Regions from separate parts of the Streptomyces sp. ATCC 21386 genome, predicted to be linked through region 3. Evidence: riboswitches for the same ligand, from Rfam matches in the RefSeq annotation. Region 3 holds a riboswitch; each other region holds the start of a gene.

Region 1 (4,618 bases), 3.0 Mb from region 3:
GGTCGCGCAGCTCCTCGAGGTTCTCCTGAGCCTTGTCGGCCTTCTCCTTCGCGCCGTTGTACTTCTCGGTGGCGACCTCGGCCTCTTGGTACAGCTTGGCCACCTTCGCCCTGACCTGCTCCGGGGTGAGCTGGGGGTCGGCGTGCCCGGTGCCGTCGAAGCCGGTCGCGGTCGCCGCGCCCGCGAGGGCGATCGTCGCGGCGGTACGAGCCGTATGGCCGCCGAGCGAGCGCTGTCTGGGCTTGCGGTGCGCTGCCACGTGGAGTCCACGTCCTCTCCGTACGACCGCCGTCCGCAGTACGAACATCGTCTGTCCGTACGGACCGCCTGGGGGTAGCGGTTACGCGTCCGGCGGCGGCCCGCACAGGGGGAGCGGGACGCCGCCGGACCTTTCTCGGCGGTGGTGGCCGACTGCCGCCCCTGGCCCGGGCGGCGGTGGGGAGCCGGTCACCTGAGGGAGGACGCTAAACCTGACTGTGACGGCTCGGTAACGCGTTGTACGGAAGTGGCGCGCACCGACTGTGAGGTGACCGTATGTGACCGGGATCGGGGCTCGGCGCCGCCGACTTCACGCTGTGCGATGACCGATGCGGCGATTTCGGACCGGGCGGGGGCGTCTCGGTGCTATGGAGCGCATATATGCAAGGGCGTCCGAGGGTGCCGGTCGAGAGGGCCGGTCGAGGGTTCCGGTCCGGCCGCCCCGGTGCCCGAGGGGTCTCGGGCACCTCATTAGGCTCCGCGCATGGACGTACTCATCCACATCCTCGTCGCCCTCCATATCATCGGCATCGCCTCCCTCCTGGGTGGCTTCCTCACCCAGACGAAGGCGATGAGCCAGGGCGCCGCCCGCTTCGTCCCCGCCATGCTGCACGGCGCCCTCACGATGCTCGTCACCGGCGCCCTCCTCGTCGGCCTCAACCAGGCCGACGACCAGCCCGTCGACAACATCAAGATCGGCGTCAAGCTCGCGCTGCTGATCGTGATCCTCGGCCTGGTCTACGTGAAGCGCGACGAGGAGCGGGTGGAGAAGCCGCTCTTCGCCCTGGTGGGCGCGCTGACCACCGCCAACGTCTTCATCGCGGTGCTCTGGACCTGAGGCGAGCCACGCGGTGAGGCATCCGGGGGCGAGCCCCGGTCACGCGGGCCGCACCACGCTGTGGATCGAGGACTCGCCGTCGTAGAAGACCGACTCCTCGCGGACGTACGTACCCGGCTTGGGAGCGTGGATCATCATGCCGTTGCCGATGTAGATGCCGACGTGGCCGATGTTGTCGTAGAAGAAGACGAGGTCGCCCGGCCTGGCGTCGGCGAGGGGGACGGTGGTGCCCGCCTCGACCTGGTCGTAGGTGGTGCGCGGGAGGTCGACGCCGGCGGCCTTCCAGGCGGCCTGGGTGAGGCCGGAGCAGTCGTAGGAGCCGGGGCCGGTGGCGCCCCACACGTACGGCTTGCCGATCTGCGCGCGGGCGAAGGCCAGGACCTTGGTCGCCTTCGCGGCGTAGGTGGAGTCCTCGACGGGGGCGGTGGTCCCGCTGGTGACGGGGGACGTCTCCGTGCCGGCGGCGGTCCCGCCCTGGGCCTCCTGGGCCCCCTGGGTGCTCGGGGCCTCCTGGCTCGCCTGCTGTGCCGCCTGCCGGCGCGCGAGTTCCTCCGCCTTGCGGTCGGCCTCCTCCCGCTCGCGCTGTTCGATCGCGGCGAGCCGGGCCTTCTCCTCGGCGGTCAGGGTGGAGAGCAGTTCGCGGGCCTCGGCGAGTTTCGCCTGGACCTTGGCCTTGCTGGTCTTGAGGGCGTTCTGCGACTCGGTGAGCTTCTCGAGGCTGTCGCTCGCCGTCCGGCGCTGCTCCGCCGCGTCGGCCTGCTCGGTGACGTACGCGTCGACGGCCTGCTTCTGGCGGTCCGTCAGCCGGTCCATCAGCTGGTTCTGGTCGAAGTAGTCCTGCGGGTTGTCCGCGAGGAGCAGCGAGGCCTGGTCCGGGGCGGACGCGCCGTTGCGGTACTGGGCCGCGGCGAACGATCCCAGTTCCTCCCGCGCCTCGTTCAGCTTCTCCGTGCGCTTGGCGACGTCGTCGAGGAGGGTGTCGACCTTCTTCTTCTGCTTGGTCGTCCTCTCCTTGGCCGCGTTGTAGTTCTCGGTCGCCGACCCGGCCTGGCGGTAGAGGTCGTCGACCTTCTTCTCGACTTCCTCCAGGCTCGGCCTGTCGTCGTCGGAGGGCGCGGCCGTGGCCGTCTGGGAGAGCAGGGCCACGGAGGTGAGGGCGGCCGTGGCGAGAGCGGGGGTGCGTATGCCCGCGCGCGTCCGGCCGGTCGGACGCGGCTTGCGGTGCGGCGCCATGGTGCGGCGTCTCCTTCCGTAGTCCGCCTACCGAGTTAGCTGTCGGGTTCGGGCGCAAGCTTCGGAAGGTTTGCCCTACGACCCTTGCCGCGAGCGGCGGTCGGGTCGATTCACCCCAGAGGTCGGTGGGTCCCCGGCTCCGGCGCCGCGGGAGGCGTACCGGACTCGGCGGAGGCCGTGCGGCCCGGCGACGTTCGCCGGTTGTGTCGTACGGCCCAAGAGAAGAAGCTAGCCAACTCGTGGGTCCCGTGTGAAGGTTGATGTTCGATATGCCCGATACGTTTTCGTGACCTTAGCCTCGGGCGCGCGACAGGCGGTACGCTCGATCGCTCACCGTCGTGAGGTGAGCGCGGTGAGTGGTGGGTGCGGACTTCCCGGGGCGGCCCCTCGCTGTCAGTGGGGGCGCCTAGACTCGGAGAGCGATGAGCAGCCTCTTTGACGACAGCTTCCTGGCGGACCTCCAGGCCCCTCGCGGCCATGCGGAGGAGCCCCCGCCGCCGCCCGAGGACGATCACGTACCGGAGCCGCTTCCGGACGATCTGTTCGGCGGGAAGTTCGACGTGCCACCGGACCGGGACGAGTACTACCGGGGCGGTGCCCCCCGCCCGGCGCTCGACGCGGCGGCTCTCCTGGACGGGCTCAACGAGAACCAGCGCGCGGCCGTGGTGCACGCCGGGTCCCCTCTGCTCATCGTCGCCGGCGCGGGTTCCGGCAAGACCCGGGTGCTCACCCACCGCATCGCCCATCTGCTCGGTGAGCGGCATGTCCACCCGGGCCAGATCCTCGCGATCACCTTCACCAACAAGGCCGCCGGTGAGATGAAGGAGCGCGTCGAGCAGCTCGTCGGCCCGCGCGCGAACGCGATGTGGGTCATGACCTTCCACAGCGCGTGCGTCAGGATCCTGCGGCGCGAGTCGAAGAAGCTCGGCTTCACGTCCTCCTTCTCGATCTACGACGCCGCCGACAGCAAGCGGCTGATGGCACTCGTCTGCCGTGATCTGGACCTCGACCCGAAGCGCTTCCCGCCGAAGTCCTTCAGCGCCAAGATCTCGAACCTGAAGAACGAGCTGATCGACGAGGAGGACTTCGCCGCCCAGGCCGCCGACGGCTTCGAGAAGACCCTCGCCCAGGCCTACGCGCTCTACCAGTCCCGCCTCCGCGAGGCGAACGCGCTCGACTTCGACGACCTGATCATGACGACGGTCAATCTGCTGCGCGCCTTCCCGGACGTCGCCGAGCACTACCGCCGTCGCTTCCGTCATGTCCTCGTCGATGAGTACCAGGACACCAACCACGCCCAGTACGCCCTGGTCAGAGAGCTGGTCGGCACCTCCGAGCACCCGGTGGACGTGCCGCCGGCCGAGTGGGACGTGCCGCCCGCGGAGCTCTGCGTCGTGGGTGACGCGGACCAGTCGATCTACGCCTTCCGCGGCGCGACCATCCGCAACATCCTCCAGTTCGAGGAGGACTACCCGGACGCGACGACGATCCTGCTGGAGCAGAACTACCGCTCCACACAGACGATCCTCTCCGCGGCCAACGCGGTCATCGAGCGCAACGAGTCCCGCCGCCCGAAGAACCTGTGGACCAACGCGGGCGCCGGTGCGCAGATCACCGGCTACGTCGCCGACACCGAGCACGACGAGGCCCAGTTCGTCGCCGACGAGATAGACCGACTGACGGACGCGGGCCACGCGAAGGCCGGCGACGTCGCCGTCTTCTACCGGACGAACGCCCAGTCCCGTGTCTTCGAAGAGGTGTTCATCCGCGTCGGCCTGCCCTACAAGGTCGTCGGCGGCGTCCGCTTCTACGAGCGCAAGGAGGTCCGGGACGTCCTCGCGTATCTGCGTGTCCTCGCCAACCCCGAGGACTCCGTCCCCTTGCGCCGCATCCTCAACGTGCCAAAACGCGGCATCGGCGACCGTGCCGAGGCGATGATCGACGCCCTCTCCCAGCGCGAGAAGATCAGCTTCCCGCAGGCCCTGAAGCGCGTGGACGAGGCGTACGGCATGGCGGCCCGGTCGACCAACGCGGTCAAGCGGTTCAACACGTTGATGGAGGACCTGCGGACCGTCGTGGAGTCCGGCGCCGGACCGGCGACCGTCCTGGAAGCCGTCCTCGAACGCACGGGCTACCTGGCCGAGTTGCAGGCCTCCACCGACCAGCAGGACGAGACCCGTATCGAGAACCTCCAGGAACTCGCCGCGGTCGCCCTGGAGTTCGAGCAGGAGGCCGGTGCCGCGGAGGGCGAGACCGAGGGCGGTGCGGCGGGTACGACCTCCGCCGGGC
Region 2 (4,618 bases), 5.4 Mb from region 3:
CCAGGGCGGGGATCCCCGGACGGCCCCCGCCTCGGACGACCTTCCGTGGCGCCGCCGCGCCTGCTCGTCGGGCCAGCAGGACGAGGGCAATCGCGTGTGACGGCCGAGGGGGTTGCGCGTGACGGCGAGCAAGGGTCACGCGTGCCTGACGGGCGAACAGGGTCACGCGTGTGACAGGCGAGCAAGGGGCTTGCGTGACGGGCGGCCAAGGGCTCGCGTGACGGGAATGTGACGTATCCCCAATCCTGTTGCTTTAAATTTGAAGCACGGGTTAGAGTCGCTGCGAGCGCTGTGCTTCAAAACTGAAGCACAGCGACGCCCGCACCAGGACCGGAGAACCCGCATGCCCGACTTTCCCGCTGCCACCCCGCGTGCCCGCGTCCGGGTACCGCTGCGCTTCCACGACGGCTACGGCGTCGACGCCGAACTGGTCACCTTCCACGACCTCGTCGACGGCCGGGAGCACCTGGCGATCGTCCTTGGCGACCCCGCCCCCGGCACGGCCCCGCTGGTCCGGCTGCACTCCGAGTGCCTGACCGGCGACGTGTTCGGCTCGGCCCGCTGCGACTGCGGTCCGCAGCTGCGCGAGGCGGTGGAGCGGATCGCCGACCGCGGCGGCGTCCTCCTCTACCTCCGCCAGGAGGGCCGGGGCATCGGCCTGTACAACAAGCTCGACGCGTACGCCCTCCAGGACCAGGGCCTCGACACCTACGAGGCGAACGCGGCGCTCGGGCTGCCGGAGGACGCCCGCGACTACACGGCGGCGGCCCAGATGCTGGGTGCCCTCGGCATCGACGAGCTGGACCTGCTCTCCAACAACCCCGACAAGGCGCAGCAGTTGCGCGACCTCGGCGTGGCCGTGCGCGACCGTGTGCCCACGGGCGTCTTCACCACCGCCCACAACGTCCGCTACCTGCGCGCCAAGGTCCTCCAGACCCAGCACACGCTCCCCCTGCACGAGCTGACGGGCGCGACAGGACTGACCGGCCTCTCGGCGGGCTGAGCCCCGCCCGCCCGCCGCCCCCTTCCCGCCCGCCGCCCCCTTCCCGCCCTCCGCGCCCCTCCCCCCGTCTCCCCGCTAGCCCACTCGGCCCCGCCGACTCGCCGTGTCGGCCGCCCCCCGAAACCCTGTAGCCGTGGGGCAGCGAGAGGACGCGGAGGGCATGCGGGAGCCGGGTGGGCGGCGGTTCTCGTACGCCCGCACGCTCGCCCGTGCGCTTCCCGTGCTGCTGATCGCCGTCGGCCTCTTCTACGACCACTTCACGCCGCGCGAGTTCACCGCGGTCCCCTTCTTCACCGCCGCGCCCCTGGTGGCGGCCCCGCTCTTCTCGCTGTTCGGCACGGTGGTTATCGGCGCCGCGTCGGGGGTCGGGATCACCGGCGTACGCCTCTACTACGACGACGCGGGCCATGAAGACGCGATCACCGAGATCACCACGGTGGCCACCGTCGCCGTACTGGCCGTACTGATCAACCGCCTCGTCCGCCGCAGCGACGCCCGGCTCGCCACCGCCCGGGAGATCGCCGAGGCGGCGCAGCGGGCCGTGCTCCCGGTGCCGCAGGAGCGGATCGGCGGGCTGGAGATCGCCGCGCGGTACGAGGCCGCGCAGGCCGGGGCGTCGATCGGCGGCGATCTGTACGCGGTGCAGGACTCACCCCACGGCGTACGGCTCATCGTCGGCGACGTACGCGGCAAGGGACTGGGAGCGGTGTCGGCGGTGGCGGTGCTGATCGGGGCGTTCCGGGAGGCGGCCGAGCAGGAGGCGACGCTCGAAGCGGTGGCCCAACGGCTGGAACGGGCGCTGGCCCGGGAGGGGACGCGGCGGGAGGCCGCACGGAGGGACGTGGCGGTGGAGCGCGAGGGGTTCGTGACGGCCGTGCTCGCGGAGTTCCCGCACGGCGCGGTCCGCGCCCGGATCGTCAACCGGGGCCACCCCTCGCCCCTGCTGCTGCACGCCGACGGCACGCTGTGCATCCTGGACACCCCGCAGCCCGCGCTGCCGCTCGGCATGGACGACCTGGGCACCTGGCCGGACCGCGCGGAGGAGACCGGGTTCCCGCCCGGCGCCACGCTGCTCTTCTACACCGACGGTCTGTCCGAGGCGCGCGACGCGCACGGTGTCTTCTACGACCCGGCCGCGCGCCTTTCTGGCCGGGTGTTCACCGCCCCGGGCGCCCTGCTGACGACGCTCGCGGAGGAGGTGCGCCGGCACACGGGCGACCGCACCACGGACGACATGGCCCTCTTGGCGGTCCGCCGCCCGTGAGCTGTGGCGGTCCGCCGCCCGTGAGCTGTGGCCGCCCGAAGTCCGTGAGGTGTGATCGTCCGACGTTCGTGAGGTGGAGATGTCACCGAGCGTGTCCGGCCCGCCGTTCTCCGTATAAGAACTGACGTCACGTCAGGGCAACTGTTACTCGCAAGTCAAGGTCAACTCGCCCGTTTTCGGCCCCTCATGACCCGTAAAGTCCAGCGCGGAGAACGGAACGATCATGCAGAACAGCTTGGAATGGAGTGCTCGCGTCTATTAACGTTCGATAACGCAGCGCGGTCGTCCCAGCCGTCACAAGAGACGGCTCCGTGCTCACGCGCCGAATCCCGCAAGGGAACCGGGGAACCACCACCCTGGGGTGAATCGCACGGAAACCGCCGTGGCAGTAGGCACGACGGTTTACGCGCGTAGGAGACCTTCCTGCTCCGAACCCGTCAGCTAACCCGGTAGGCGAGAAGGAAGGAAGGAGTACGCCCACGTGGCGTCGAACCGGTCCGCGACCGAAGCCCCGTTCGTGCCGGCCCAACGTGAAGGCGAGAGCCAGACGTTCGGCTACGGCAGCTACAACAGCGACAACGAGGGCCCCTGGCAGGAGTGGAACCCCAGCGAGGATTCCCTTCGCCCCGTTCGCGGTCGGCACCGCGTGGCCAAGAAGACCGGCGTACTCGCCCGTAACGGACTCGCCCGTAGCTCCACGGTTCTCGGCGTCGGTGTCATAGCCGCCGTCAGCGGTGCCGGGATGGCGAGCGCGCAGTCCGGCAAGGCCCCCGTCTCCATATCGATGCCCGACATGCCGAACGTCGGCTCGGTCTTCGAGGACGAGGCCGACGAGCCGGAGCCCGAGGGCTCCACCTCCCCCCTCAGCAGCGCGGGTCTGATCGCCGCCGACACCGAGCAGGGCACCGCGGACGCCGGAGAGGCGCTGCGCGCCCGCATCATGGCGCAGGCCGAGTCCCAGCAGGACGCCTTCGACAAGGCTGCCGCCGAGGCCGCGCAGACCGCCGCCGCGGAGAAGGCCGCCGAGCAGGCCGCCAAGGAGAAGAAGGAAGCCGAGGCCAAGGAGGCCGCCGCCAAGAAGAAGGCGGAGGAGGAGGCCGCGGCGAAGAAGGAAGCCGAGCGTCTCGCCGCACTGGCCAAGCAGTTCGCCCTTCCCACCTCCTCGTACACGCTCACCTCCACCTTCGGTCAGGCCGGCCCGTACTGGTCCTCCGGCTACCACACCGGCCTCGACTTCGCGGCCCCCACCGGCACCCTCATCAAGGCCGTCCACAGCGGCACCATCACGCAGGCCGGCTACGAGGGCTCCTACGGCTACAAGACCGTTCTCACCCTCGATGACGGCACCGAGATCTGGTACGCCCACCAGTCCTCCATCGGCGTGAGCGTCGGCCAGAAGGTCGCCACCGGCGACGTCATCGGCCGCGTCGGCGCCACCGGCAACGTCACGGGCGCCCACCTCCACATGGAGGTTCACCCCGGCGGCTCCAGCAGCGGCATCGACCCGGCGGCCTGGCTCCGCAGCAAGGGCCTCAACCCGTAACCGCCGGCCTCACCCCGAAGCAACGACGCCGCGTACGCCCATGGGCCTACGCGGCGTTCGTCTTGTCCCCTGTGACGCCCCCGACCTCCCTGGATCTCCCTGGACCTCCCCGGACCTCCCTGGACCTCCCCGGGTCCCCTCGGCTCCCCTCGGCTCCCCGAGAACTCCCCCGCAGAAGGGTCGGCAGACATGGCGAAGAGCGCACTTCTCGTGATGGACGTCCAACGCGACGTCGTGGCCATCGCGGACGACGGGTCCGGCTATCTGCCGCGCCTGCGCAGGGCGATCGACGGAGCACGGGCCGCCGAGATCCCCGTGATCTACGTCGTGATGGGGTTACGGCCGGGCGCTCCGGAGATCAGCCCGCGCAACAAGGTGATGGCGAACGTGGTGCGGGCCGGCCTGTTCACCGAGGGCGAGCCCGGCACCGAGATTCATGACGAGGTCGTGCCCCGCCAGGGCGAGGTCGTGGTCACCAAGAGACGGGGAAGCGCGTTCTCGGGCAGCGACCTCGACCTGGTGCTCAGGGCGCGCGACATCGACAGCCTCGTCCTCACCGGCATCGCCACCAGCGCCGTGGTGCTGTCCACCCTGTGGCGCGCCATCGACCTGGACTTCGGCGTCACCGTCCTATCGGACGGCTGCCTCGACACCGATCCCGTGGTCCACACGATGCTCACCGAGAAACTGTTCCCGCAGTGGGCCGAAGTCCTGACGATCGAGGACTGGCTCACAGCCATCGCGTCGCGCCGGTAGTCATCACCGCCCTGGACTACCCGGTGAAGGCCGGCAAGGTCCGCGCGGCTAG
Region 3 (4,618 bases):
CGGCCGTGAGTCGGCGTCAGGGCCGAGCGTCGCCGTAAGCGGAAGTACGAACGCTGTCGGCGGTGGTCACCGAAGCGTGGTGATGAATCCCTCCCAGGAGTCGGGGTCGAACAGCAGGGCGGGCCCCGCCGTGTTCTTCGAATCGCGTACGGCCACCAGGCCGGCCCAGCGGCCGGACGCGGGACGGGCCGTCTCCACGCAGTTGTTCATCCCCGTGCTGCGACTGCTGCGCAGCCATCGCACTCCGTGCAGTTCGGTACTGGTGGGTACGTTCCGAGGCAGTGCGGACATGGTGCCTCCTTACGCGCCGGCGGCTAGCCCGGCGATGTAATCCAACGAGTCCTCGGGCGAAAGGGCGTGGATCTGAAGGGCGTTGAAGGCCTCGACATACGCCTTGAGGTCTTCTTTCCGTTCGAGGTAGAGGCTACTCGTCAAGTGGTCGAGAACAACCACGTCCAGATCGGATCTGCTCCGAAATGAGAAAATTACGAAAGGGCCTGTGACGCCGATGTGCGCCCCGGCAGTGAACGGCAGCACCTGCAGTCGCACCTGAGGCAGTCGCGCCGCCTCGACCAGCCGGCCCAGCTGGCGGGCCATGATCTCGGGACCGCCCACCTCACGTCGGAGAACGCCCTCGTCGAGCACGGCGCTCAGCTCCAGCGGCGGGTTCGAGCGCAGCACTTCCTGCCGCGCGAGCCGCACTTCCACGAGCGCGTCGAGTTTGTCGTCTTCCAGCCCCTCCACCGCGGCCCGGGTCACCGCCCGCGCGTACTCGGGAATCTGCAGCAGGCCGGGCACCACCGAGGTCTCCAGCGTCCGCATCCCCCCGGCCTGCGACTCCAGGCTGATGAAGTCCCGGTACGTCGGCGGCAGCACGCCCCGGTACGCGTGCCACCAGTTGTGCCGCCCGCCGCCGTCCTCGGAGCCCGCCAGCGCCAGGAGCAGCTCCCGTAATTCGGCGTCGCAGACCCCGTACGCGTCCAGGAGCTTGCGTACGTCCGCGGGCTTCACCCCGCTCGCGCCGGTCTCGATCCGGCTCACCTTGGACTGGTGCCAGCCCACGCGATGGGCCGCCTCGATGCTGGTGAGCGCGGAACGGGTGCGCAGGACACGCAACTCGGCACCGAGCCTTCGGCGGCGCACCGCCGGACCGTACTGCATGGGATTCTCCTTCCGCCCGGCGCGCGAAGTCGGGGTGACGACAGAGGATGGACGAAACCCCCACCGAAATACGGTCGGCCGTCGGATAGTTCACCGCTTCGAGCGACAGATATATGCATATCTTGGTGGATCGCCACCCGAGACGGCCCAGGTAGTGGCAGTCTGGCGCGAAGCACCAGTCCGGGACCGTAGTCGAACCATCCGCTCCCTGTCGGACATCCGGTCCCGTGGGAAAGGGACGCCTCGCCATGGCAGATCACCTGGAAGCATCCGTCACTCTGCCGAGCGATCCCGCCTCGGTGTCCACCGCCCGGAACTACGTCGCCGGGGTGCTCGCCGAATGGGGTCTGCCGGGCGACACCGACATCGGGGACACCGTGCGCCTGATCGTGTCCGAGCTCGCCACCAACGCCGTCCAGCACACCCTCGGTCAGTCGCCCACCTTCACCGTGGACATCGCCCTGGACCGGGACGAGCAGCTGCACATCGGCGTCACCGACAGCCATCCGCGCTTTCCCAAACGGCTCCCGGCCGCCGTCCAGCAGGACAACGGCCGGGGCATGGTCATCATCCGCTGGCTGACCGCCGAGTGCGGGGGCAGGCTCAGCGTCAGACCCACCCGGGAGGGCGGCAAGACGGTGGCGATCGAACTCCCCTGGACGGTCCCGGCGCAGCCGGTCAGCGCAGGCGGTCCGCAGGAGACGTGACAGCCTCCCGGTCCGTGTCCGGGGGCGTGGTCGGAGTCGAGCCGTAGCGGTCGGAGACGCGGCCCACCAGCTTCGGGAGGACGGCCCACAGGCCCAGGCACACGAGGAAGGTGCCGGCCCCGGCGGCGATCCCTGCCTTCCGGCCGAGCGTCACGTCCACGACGAGCAGGACCGATCCGGTGAAAGCCGGCATCAGCACGATCAGGCCCGCGGTGGCCAGCCGCGACGAGACCTGGACGATGACGGGCTTGGCGTTCTGCTGGAAGAGCGAGCGGTGCAGGGCGGCCGGGGCGGTGAAGAGCGTCGCCGCGAGGACCGCGAGCAGCAGGGTGATGACGTACGTGGCGCGCTGCACGTCGTCCAGGTCCGGGAAGCGCGGGGTGAAGGCCAACGTCAGCAGGAACGCGAAGAGGATCTGCACCCCGGTCTGGGTGACGCGCAACTCCTGCAGCAGCTCGGAGAAATTGCGGTCGGCGCGTTCGAGCGGGGTCTCGTTGCGTGCGGGGCGGGTGCGTTCGTCGGCCATGGTCGAACGTGTATCCAAAACCGCCGGTCGCACGCCCGTCGGGGGCGGCGGAGCTCTCCGCCGCCCCCGACGGTGGGTCAGCGGACCCGGCCGTACCAGACGTTCTTCGTCCAGAGCTTCTGCAGCCGGACGACGTCACCCGTCTTCGGCGAGTGCCAGATCTTTCCCTTCCCCGCGTAGATACCGACGTGGTAGACGTTCGAGCCCGAGTGGAAGAAGACGAGGTCTCCGAGCTTGCGGCTGCTCGCGGAGATGTGCTTCGTCTTGTTGTACTGCTGCTGAGCAGTACGGGGCAGCTTCTTGCCCGCCTTCTTGAACGAGTAGAGCGTCAGCCCTGAGCAGTCGAACCTGCTCGGGCCCACGGCGCCGTACTTGTAAGGGGAGCCCTTCTTGGAAGCCGCGACCTTGAGTGCCTTCGACGCCACCGTGGCGGCCTCGGCGCCGGATGCGGCGCCCGGGACCACGATGCTGCCGCTGACAGCGGCGATGGTCAGAGCCGAGGCCGTGCCGGCCCGGGTCAACAGCGACGGGACACGATTCAGCGCAGTCATGCGCAACCCTTCGTCAGCCGCCTGTGAAGGATGACCTGTCGGATTCGGGCTGGCGAAGTTGCCCGGCCGCTGACGCGGCTTCACCCCAAGGGCTGCTCGGCGCGGTCATGGCTTGACCGTTCCGGCGACCCGTCGTGCTTGGGTCCTCCACTCCTGCCGATGCACTTCTGTCGACCGGTCATCCGGGTAGCGGCAGGACTCGGCGTCCACCCGGATCGCCCCGCCGCTGCGGCGGGGGCTTGTCGTCAGGAAGGGATCTTGGCGTACGGACGTCCGAAAATCCCAACGGAACCGGGGATTTGTGGTCTTACTCACCACTCACCCGTTCGGGTGGACAGGCCCTTTTCGGCTGTTGTGTCCAGGCGGTCGAGGACGTCCGCACCAGCACCGGAATAGCATATTCCGGCCCGGTTCCAGGCATGTTGCGCAACTTCACAGGTCTTCGCGACGTATGGGCCGATGGGTCGATCGCGGTAGGCCGTCCGGACGGTGAGAAACCTGGACCGGACGCTCCGTCAGTAGTACGGCAAGCGGCCCGGGATCGGTTCAGGCGCGTACCGACCTCTCCGGTCGGTGCACCTAGGCGGGTGAGTCCTCCGGCTCCGGCGGTAGGGCCACCCGACCCGCCCGCCGCTCGCCGTCCAGCACCCTCAGGGCGCGCGCGAGCGTGGAGGCGTGCACCTCGTGCTCCCCGCGCCTGTGCATCAGTTCGAGCGCGTCGCGCAGTGCGGTCGCCTTGGCGACGAGAGCCTGCGCCGCGCGCAACCCGCGGTAGGTGTCGCCCGGTCGGGCCGGATTGATCCGGCCGAGCAGATCCAGAACATCCAGGTAACGGTCGATCAGCTCGGCCTCGGCGCGCGTGAGCGCGGGCAACGGCGGCAGTTCCGGTGGGAGCATCGACGGCTCACCTCGCGCCGCGGGGCGCACGCGAGGCCCTGTGGCTCGGGATCACCCGATCGGCCAGGCCGTACTCCACCGCGGCCTCCGCGTCCAGGAACGTGTCCCGCTCGATGTCGGCGCTGATCCGCTGCGGGCTCCGGCCCGTGTGCCGGACGAGCATCTCCTCCAGCTTCCGGCGGTTGCGCGTCAACTCCTCCGCCTGGATCGCCAGATCACTGGCCTGCCCCTCGATCCGGTCGGCCACCGCCGGCTGGTGGATCAGTACGCGCGCACCGGGCAGCATGAACCGCTTGCCCGGCGTGCCCGCCGCGAGCAGCACCGCGGCGGCCGAGCCCGCCTGGCCCAGACAGACGGTCTCCACGTCGCAGGTGACGAAGCGGAGGGTGTCGTACAGCGCCGTCATCGCGCTGAACGAGCCGCCGGGCGAGTTGATGTACAGCGAGATGTCGCGGTCCGGCGACTGGTGTTCGAGGTGCATGAACTGCGCCATCACGTCGTTCGCCGAGGTGTCGTCGATCTGCGTCCCGAGGAACACGATCCGTTCTTCGAGCAACTTCGCGTACGGATCCATCGTTCGGTGACCCGCACTGGTGCGCTCGGTGAACTCGGGCAGCACATGACGGGCCGACGGTCGGTTCGCGGGCACGCGGTTCGCTGGCATGGGACACGCCTCCTCTGATCGACTTCTGTAAAAAATGTACAGGACGTACGTAGCAGGGAGGAGGTGTTTCGGTCGGCCGGAGCGGGATCCCGTGCTCGGGGCGGCGCGAGGC
Region 4 (4,618 bases), 1.8 Mb from region 3:
ATTTCCGGTCTGCGGGCAGCAGAAAAAATGCCCCTCGGAATTCTTCCCTCTTTGTATACGGCGTACGTGTTAATGCCGCAGGCTCGGCATGTTTACGGGGTGTTGCGAAGTCCTCACACGCTCCGGACGCTCCGCCCCGCCGCCCCCGGCCGGAAATCGGAGCCGGTGCGCGGCGGTGGCCCGCTCGGTGTGCAGGGACGTGATCGTCCGGGCCCGGTCGCTGTCGCCGCGCGCGACCGCGTCCACGATGCTGCCGTGCTCCGCCCACGACTCCACGGGGTCGGACGGCGCCTCCACCGCGTACATCCAGGCGATCTTGTGCCGCAGCTGGGCGAGTGTCGAGGTCAGGGCAGGGCTGCCGGACGCCTGTGCGAGCGTCTCGTGGAACCAGCCGCCCAGGGAGCGCAGATCCTCGCTGTTGCCCCTCCTGGCCCGCTCCTGGCCCAGCCTGACCAGGCCGCGCAACACCTTGAGGTGCGCCTCCGTACGGCGCTGCGCGGCGCGGGCGGCCCCCAGGGGCTCCAGCAGCATGCGCATCTCCAGCAGGTCGGCAGCCTCCTGCTCGGTCGGCTCGGCGACGCACGCGCCCGCGTGCCGACGGGTCACCACGAACCCCTCGGCCTCCAGCGTGCGCAGGGCCTCGCGCACGGGCACCCGGCTGACGCCGTACCGGCGGGCGAGCAGTTCCTCGGTGAGCCGGCTGCCGCGCTCGTAGACACCCGCGACGATGTCATCACGGATCGCCGTGCATACCGAGTGCGCCGGAATACGCATGACCGACCTCCGCCTTAATCCCCGTGAAACGTCGATGATTGACGTGTGTTCCAGCGACTCTATTGCAGCGGGCGGGAATTTCCGATGGCGGACCGGAATCCGAGGATATTTTTTGGACAGGAGCTACGTCACACGGCGGGTATGCGCGAACGAGGAAAGCCCCGGCTCGGTGAGCCGGGGCCTCCAGGGAAGCGTCGGGTACGCGTCAGACGTTCACGCCGTGCGAACGCAGGTACGCGGCGGGGTCGATGTCCGAGCCGTACTCGGCCGTCGTCCGGGCCTCGAAGTGCAGGTGCGCCCCGGTGACGTTGCCGGTCGCCCCGGAGAGGCCTATCTGCTGCCCCGGGGTGACCGTCTGGCCGACGGAGACGCCGATGGACGACAGGTGGCCGTACTGGGTGTAGGTGCCGTCGTTCATCTTGATGACGATGTTGTTGCCGTAGGCACCGCCCCAGCCCGCCTCGACGACGGTGCCGGCGCCGACCGCGAGGACGGCCGTGCCGGACGCGGCGTGGAAGTCGACACCGGTGTGGCTGCCGGAGGACCAGACGGCACCGCCGGTCTTGTAGCCGGTGGAGATGTAGGAGCCGCTGATGGGGGCGACATAGGCGTTGAGGCGCTCACGCTCGGCCGCGCGGGCGGCGCGGGCCTTGATCTCCTCGCGCTCCTTGGCGGCGGCACGTTCCTGCTCGGCCTTCTCGGCGGCGGCCTTCCTGGCCTCCTCCTGTGCCTTCTTCTTCACCGCGGCCACCTCGGCCGCCTGCTCCTGGGCGGCGGCCTGGGCGTCGACCTGGTCGGCGACCGTGTCGCCGAGGGTGATGATCTGGTTCAGGCCGGTCTGCTCGACGGCGGGCTCCTCCGCGGCGAGCGCGGGGCCGGCCAGGGTGCCGAAGACGCCGGTGGTGGTGAGAGCGGCCACGCCCACGTTCCTCGTGGTCGCGCGCTGCACACGGCTCGGACGGCGGTGCTTCCCGGGGGCGCGGGTGAACGCCATGAAGTGGCTGGTCCTTTCCTTCCTTCTCGCCTACCGGGTTAGCTGACGGGTTCGGAGCAGGAAGGTCTCCTACGGCCACCCCTCGTTTCGCGTCGCTCCGCGAAGGGCACCCGATTCACCCCAGGGACTGTGATGGGTCCCCGGCTCCCCTGGCTCGCGCCATGTGGGGACTCGGCGATGACTGTCCGGTGCCGCGGCTGCGGCGAACTTCTGACGAACAGCCGGACCGACGCTAAGTGGGACGTCTTCGAAATAACAAACGGATCACAGGATTTGTTAACTACGCCACAGGGCAGACACACAACCTCCGCCATCAATACGGACAAACAGGGGCCCTGGTGACTGTTCCGTCACCAGGGCCCCACTGACACGCGTCCGTCCGGTCGCCCCCTACTCGGCCGGGACGACGGTGACTTCGCCGATTCCGAGGGCCCTGACGGGCTCCTCGATCTGCGCTGCGTCCCCGACGAGGACGGTCACCAGACGGTCCACCGGGAAGGCGCTCACGGCCGCCGCGGTGGCCTCCACGGTGCCGGTGGCGGCGAGTTGGCGGTACAGCGTCGACTGGTAGTCGTCCGGCAGGTACTGCTCGACCTGGTCGGCCAGCGTGCTCGCCACGGCCGCGGCCGTCTCGAACTTGAGGGGTGCCACCCCGACGAGGTTCTGCACGGCGACGTCGCGCTCGGCGTCGGTCAGGCCCTCGGCCGCGAGGGTGCGCAGCACCGTCCACAGGTCATCGAGCGCCGGACCGGTGTTGGGGGTGTCGACGGAACCGCTGATGGCGAGCATCGAGATGCCCGAACCGTCGGGCGCGGCCCGCAGCACCTGGCCGAACGCCCGCACGCCGTAGGTGTAACCCTTCTCCTCGCGCAGGACGCGGTCCAGGCGGGAGGTGAGGGTGCCCCCGAGGCAGTAGGTGCCGAGCACCTGCGCCGGCCACACGCGGTCGTGCCGGTCGGCGCCGACGCGGCCGATGAGCAACTGGGTCTGCACGGAACCGGGCCGGTCCACGATGATCACGCGCCCCGTGTCGTCGGCGGTCACCGACGGCACGGGCCGCGGCGCGCCCGGGGAACCGGTCCAGGCGCCCAGGGTGTCGGCGAGCAGGGCGTCGAGGTCGACGCCAGTGAGGTCGCCGACGACCACGGCGGTGGCCGTCGCGGGGCGCACGTGGCGCTCGTAGAAGGCGCGTACGGCCGCGGAGTCGATGCCCTCGACGGTCTCCTCGGTGCCCTGGCGGGGCCGCGACATCCGGGAGGTGGCCGGGAACAGCTGCCGGGACAGCTCCTTGGCGGCCCGGCGGCCCGGGTTGGCCGTCTCGTGCGGGATCTCGTCGAGCCGGTTGGCCACCAGCCGCTCGATCTCCGCGTCCTCGAACGCCGGCGCCCGCAGGGCGTCGGCGAGCAGGCCGAGGGCCTTCTCCAGCCGCGACACCGGCACTTCGAGGGACAGCCGCACACCGGGGTGGTCGGCGTGCGAGTCGAGGGTGGCGCCGCAGCGCTCCAGCTCGGCGGCGAACTCCTCTGCCGTGTGCTTGTCGGTGCCCTCGGAGAAGGCCCTGGTCATGATGGTGGCGACGCCCTCGATGCCGGCGGGCTCGGCGTCCAGGGGAGCGTCGAGGAGCACCTCCACCGCGACGACCTGCTGGCCGGGCCGGTGGCAGCGCAGCACGGTCATGCCGTTGTCCAGGGTGCCGCGCTCGGGCGCCGGGAACGCCCAGGGCCGGGCCTCGCCGGCCTGCGGCTGCGGGTGGAAGTCCATGGTCGCGAGCTCGGTCACTTCGCCGACTCCTCGGTCTCGTCGGTGGTTTCGGCGGCCTCGGCCGCGGCGGTCTCCTCTTCGGCGCTCTCTTCGCCCGCGACGGGCTCGTAGACGAGCACCGCGCGGTTGTCGGGCCTCAGGCGGGCCTTGGCGATCTCCTGGACCTCGTCGGCCGTCACCTCCAGGACCCGGTCGACGGCCGTCAGGGCGAGCTTCGGGTCGCCGAACAGGACCGCGTAGCGGCACAGTTCGTCGGCGCGGCCCGCGACCGTGCCGAGCCGGTCCAGCCACTCGCGCTCCAACTGAGCCTGGGCGCGCTCCATCTCCTCGGCCGTGGGGCCCTCGGCCGCGAACCGGGCCAGCTCCTCGTCGACGGCGGCCTCGATGACGGGCACCTCGACGTCGCCGGAGGTCTTCACGTCCATCCACGCCATGGAGGGGGCTCCGGCGAGCCGCAGCAGCCCGAAGCCGGCCGTGACGGCCGTGCGGTCACGGCGTACGAGCCGGTTGTAGAGGCGGGAGGACTCGCCGCCGCCGAGGATGGTGAGTGCCAGGTCGGCCGCGTCGCACGCGCGCGTGCCGTCCTCCGGCAGCCGGTAGGCGGCCATCAACGCGCGCGCGGGCACGTTCTCCTCGACGACCTCGCGCTGCTGCTCGCCCATGACATCGGGCAGCGCGCCGTCACGGGGCGCGGGCTTGCCGTCGTAGGACGGGATGGAGCCGAAGTACTTCTCGATCCACGCGAGCGTCTGCTCGGGGTCGATGTCGCCGACGACCGACAGGACCGCGTTGTTGGGCGCGTAGTAGGTCCGGAAGAACTGCTGGGCGTCCTCCAGGCTGGCCGCCTCCAGGTCCTCCATCGAACCGATCGGCGTGTGCCGGTACGGGTGGCCCTCGGGGTAGGCCAGGCGGAAGATCTTCTCGAAGGCGGTGCCGTAGGGCACGTTGTCGTACCGCTGGCGGCGCTCGTTCTTGACGACGGCCCGCTGGTTGTCCAGGTTCTTCTGGTCGAGCGCGAGCAGCAGGCTGCCCATGCGGTCGGCCTCCAGCCACAGCGCGAGCTCCAGCTGGTGGGTGGGCATGGTCTCG

The links. A riboswitch is a leader RNA that binds a small molecule or an ion and turns the genes downstream of it on or off. The one in region 3 is predicted to bind cyclic di-AMP.
Positions count from the first base shown of each region.
Region 1: another riboswitch for cyclic di-AMP. It lies ahead of GWK25_RS04655 (C40 family peptidase); the one in region 3 lies ahead of GWK25_RS17775 (C40 family peptidase).
Region 2: another riboswitch for cyclic di-AMP. It lies ahead of GWK25_RS40690 (M23 family metallopeptidase); the one in region 3 lies ahead of GWK25_RS17775 (C40 family peptidase).
Region 4: another riboswitch for cyclic di-AMP. It lies ahead of GWK25_RS09610 (M23 family metallopeptidase); the one in region 3 lies ahead of GWK25_RS17775 (C40 family peptidase).

Region 1 is NZ_JAAVVL010000001.1:1,056,285-1,060,902, forward strand. Features, by position in the region: gene GWK25_RS04645 (C40 family peptidase) at 1-259, opposite strand, end outside; gene GWK25_RS04650 (hypothetical protein) at 743-1,096, shown strand; gene GWK25_RS04655 (C40 family peptidase) at 1,136-2,329, opposite strand; cyclic di-AMP (ydaO/yuaA leader) riboswitch at 2,338-2,510, opposite strand; gene pcrA (DNA helicase PcrA) at 2,752-4,618, shown strand, end outside.
Region 2 is NZ_JAAVVL010000001.1:9,480,388-9,485,005, reverse strand. Features, by position in the region: gene GWK25_RS40705 (MarR family winged helix-turn-helix transcriptional regulator) at 1-100, shown strand, start outside; gene ribA (GTP cyclohydrolase II) at 344-1,003, shown strand; gene GWK25_RS40695 (PP2C family protein-serine/threonine phosphatase) at 1,164-2,267, shown strand; cyclic di-AMP (ydaO/yuaA leader) riboswitch at 2,578-2,738, shown strand; gene GWK25_RS40690 (M23 family metallopeptidase) at 2,749-3,810, shown strand; gene GWK25_RS40685 (cysteine hydrolase family protein) at 4,000-4,566, shown strand; gene GWK25_RS40680 (PrsW family intramembrane metalloprotease) at 4,615-4,618, opposite strand, start outside.
Region 3 is NZ_JAAVVL010000001.1:4,052,288-4,056,905, forward strand. Features, by position in the region: gene GWK25_RS17750 (8-amino-7-oxononanoate synthase) at 1-9, shown strand, start outside; gene GWK25_RS17755 (DUF397 domain-containing protein) at 67-291, opposite strand; gene GWK25_RS17760 (helix-turn-helix transcriptional regulator) at 301-1,161, opposite strand; gene GWK25_RS17765 (ATP-binding protein) at 1,410-1,868, shown strand; gene GWK25_RS17770 (DUF6328 family protein) at 1,840-2,394, opposite strand; gene GWK25_RS17775 (C40 family peptidase) at 2,472-2,945, opposite strand; cyclic di-AMP (ydaO/yuaA leader) riboswitch at 2,949-3,160, opposite strand; gene GWK25_RS17780 (hypothetical protein) at 3,525-3,842, opposite strand; gene GWK25_RS17785 (ATP-dependent Clp protease proteolytic subunit) at 3,850-4,506, opposite strand.
Region 4 is NZ_JAAVVL010000001.1:2,212,944-2,217,561, reverse strand. Features, by position in the region: gene GWK25_RS09615 (GntR family transcriptional regulator) at 70-774, opposite strand; gene GWK25_RS09610 (M23 family metallopeptidase) at 980-1,768, opposite strand; cyclic di-AMP (ydaO/yuaA leader) riboswitch at 1,781-1,955, opposite strand; gene GWK25_RS09605 (pitrilysin family protein) at 2,159-3,547, opposite strand; gene GWK25_RS09600 (pitrilysin family protein) at 3,544-4,618, opposite strand, start outside.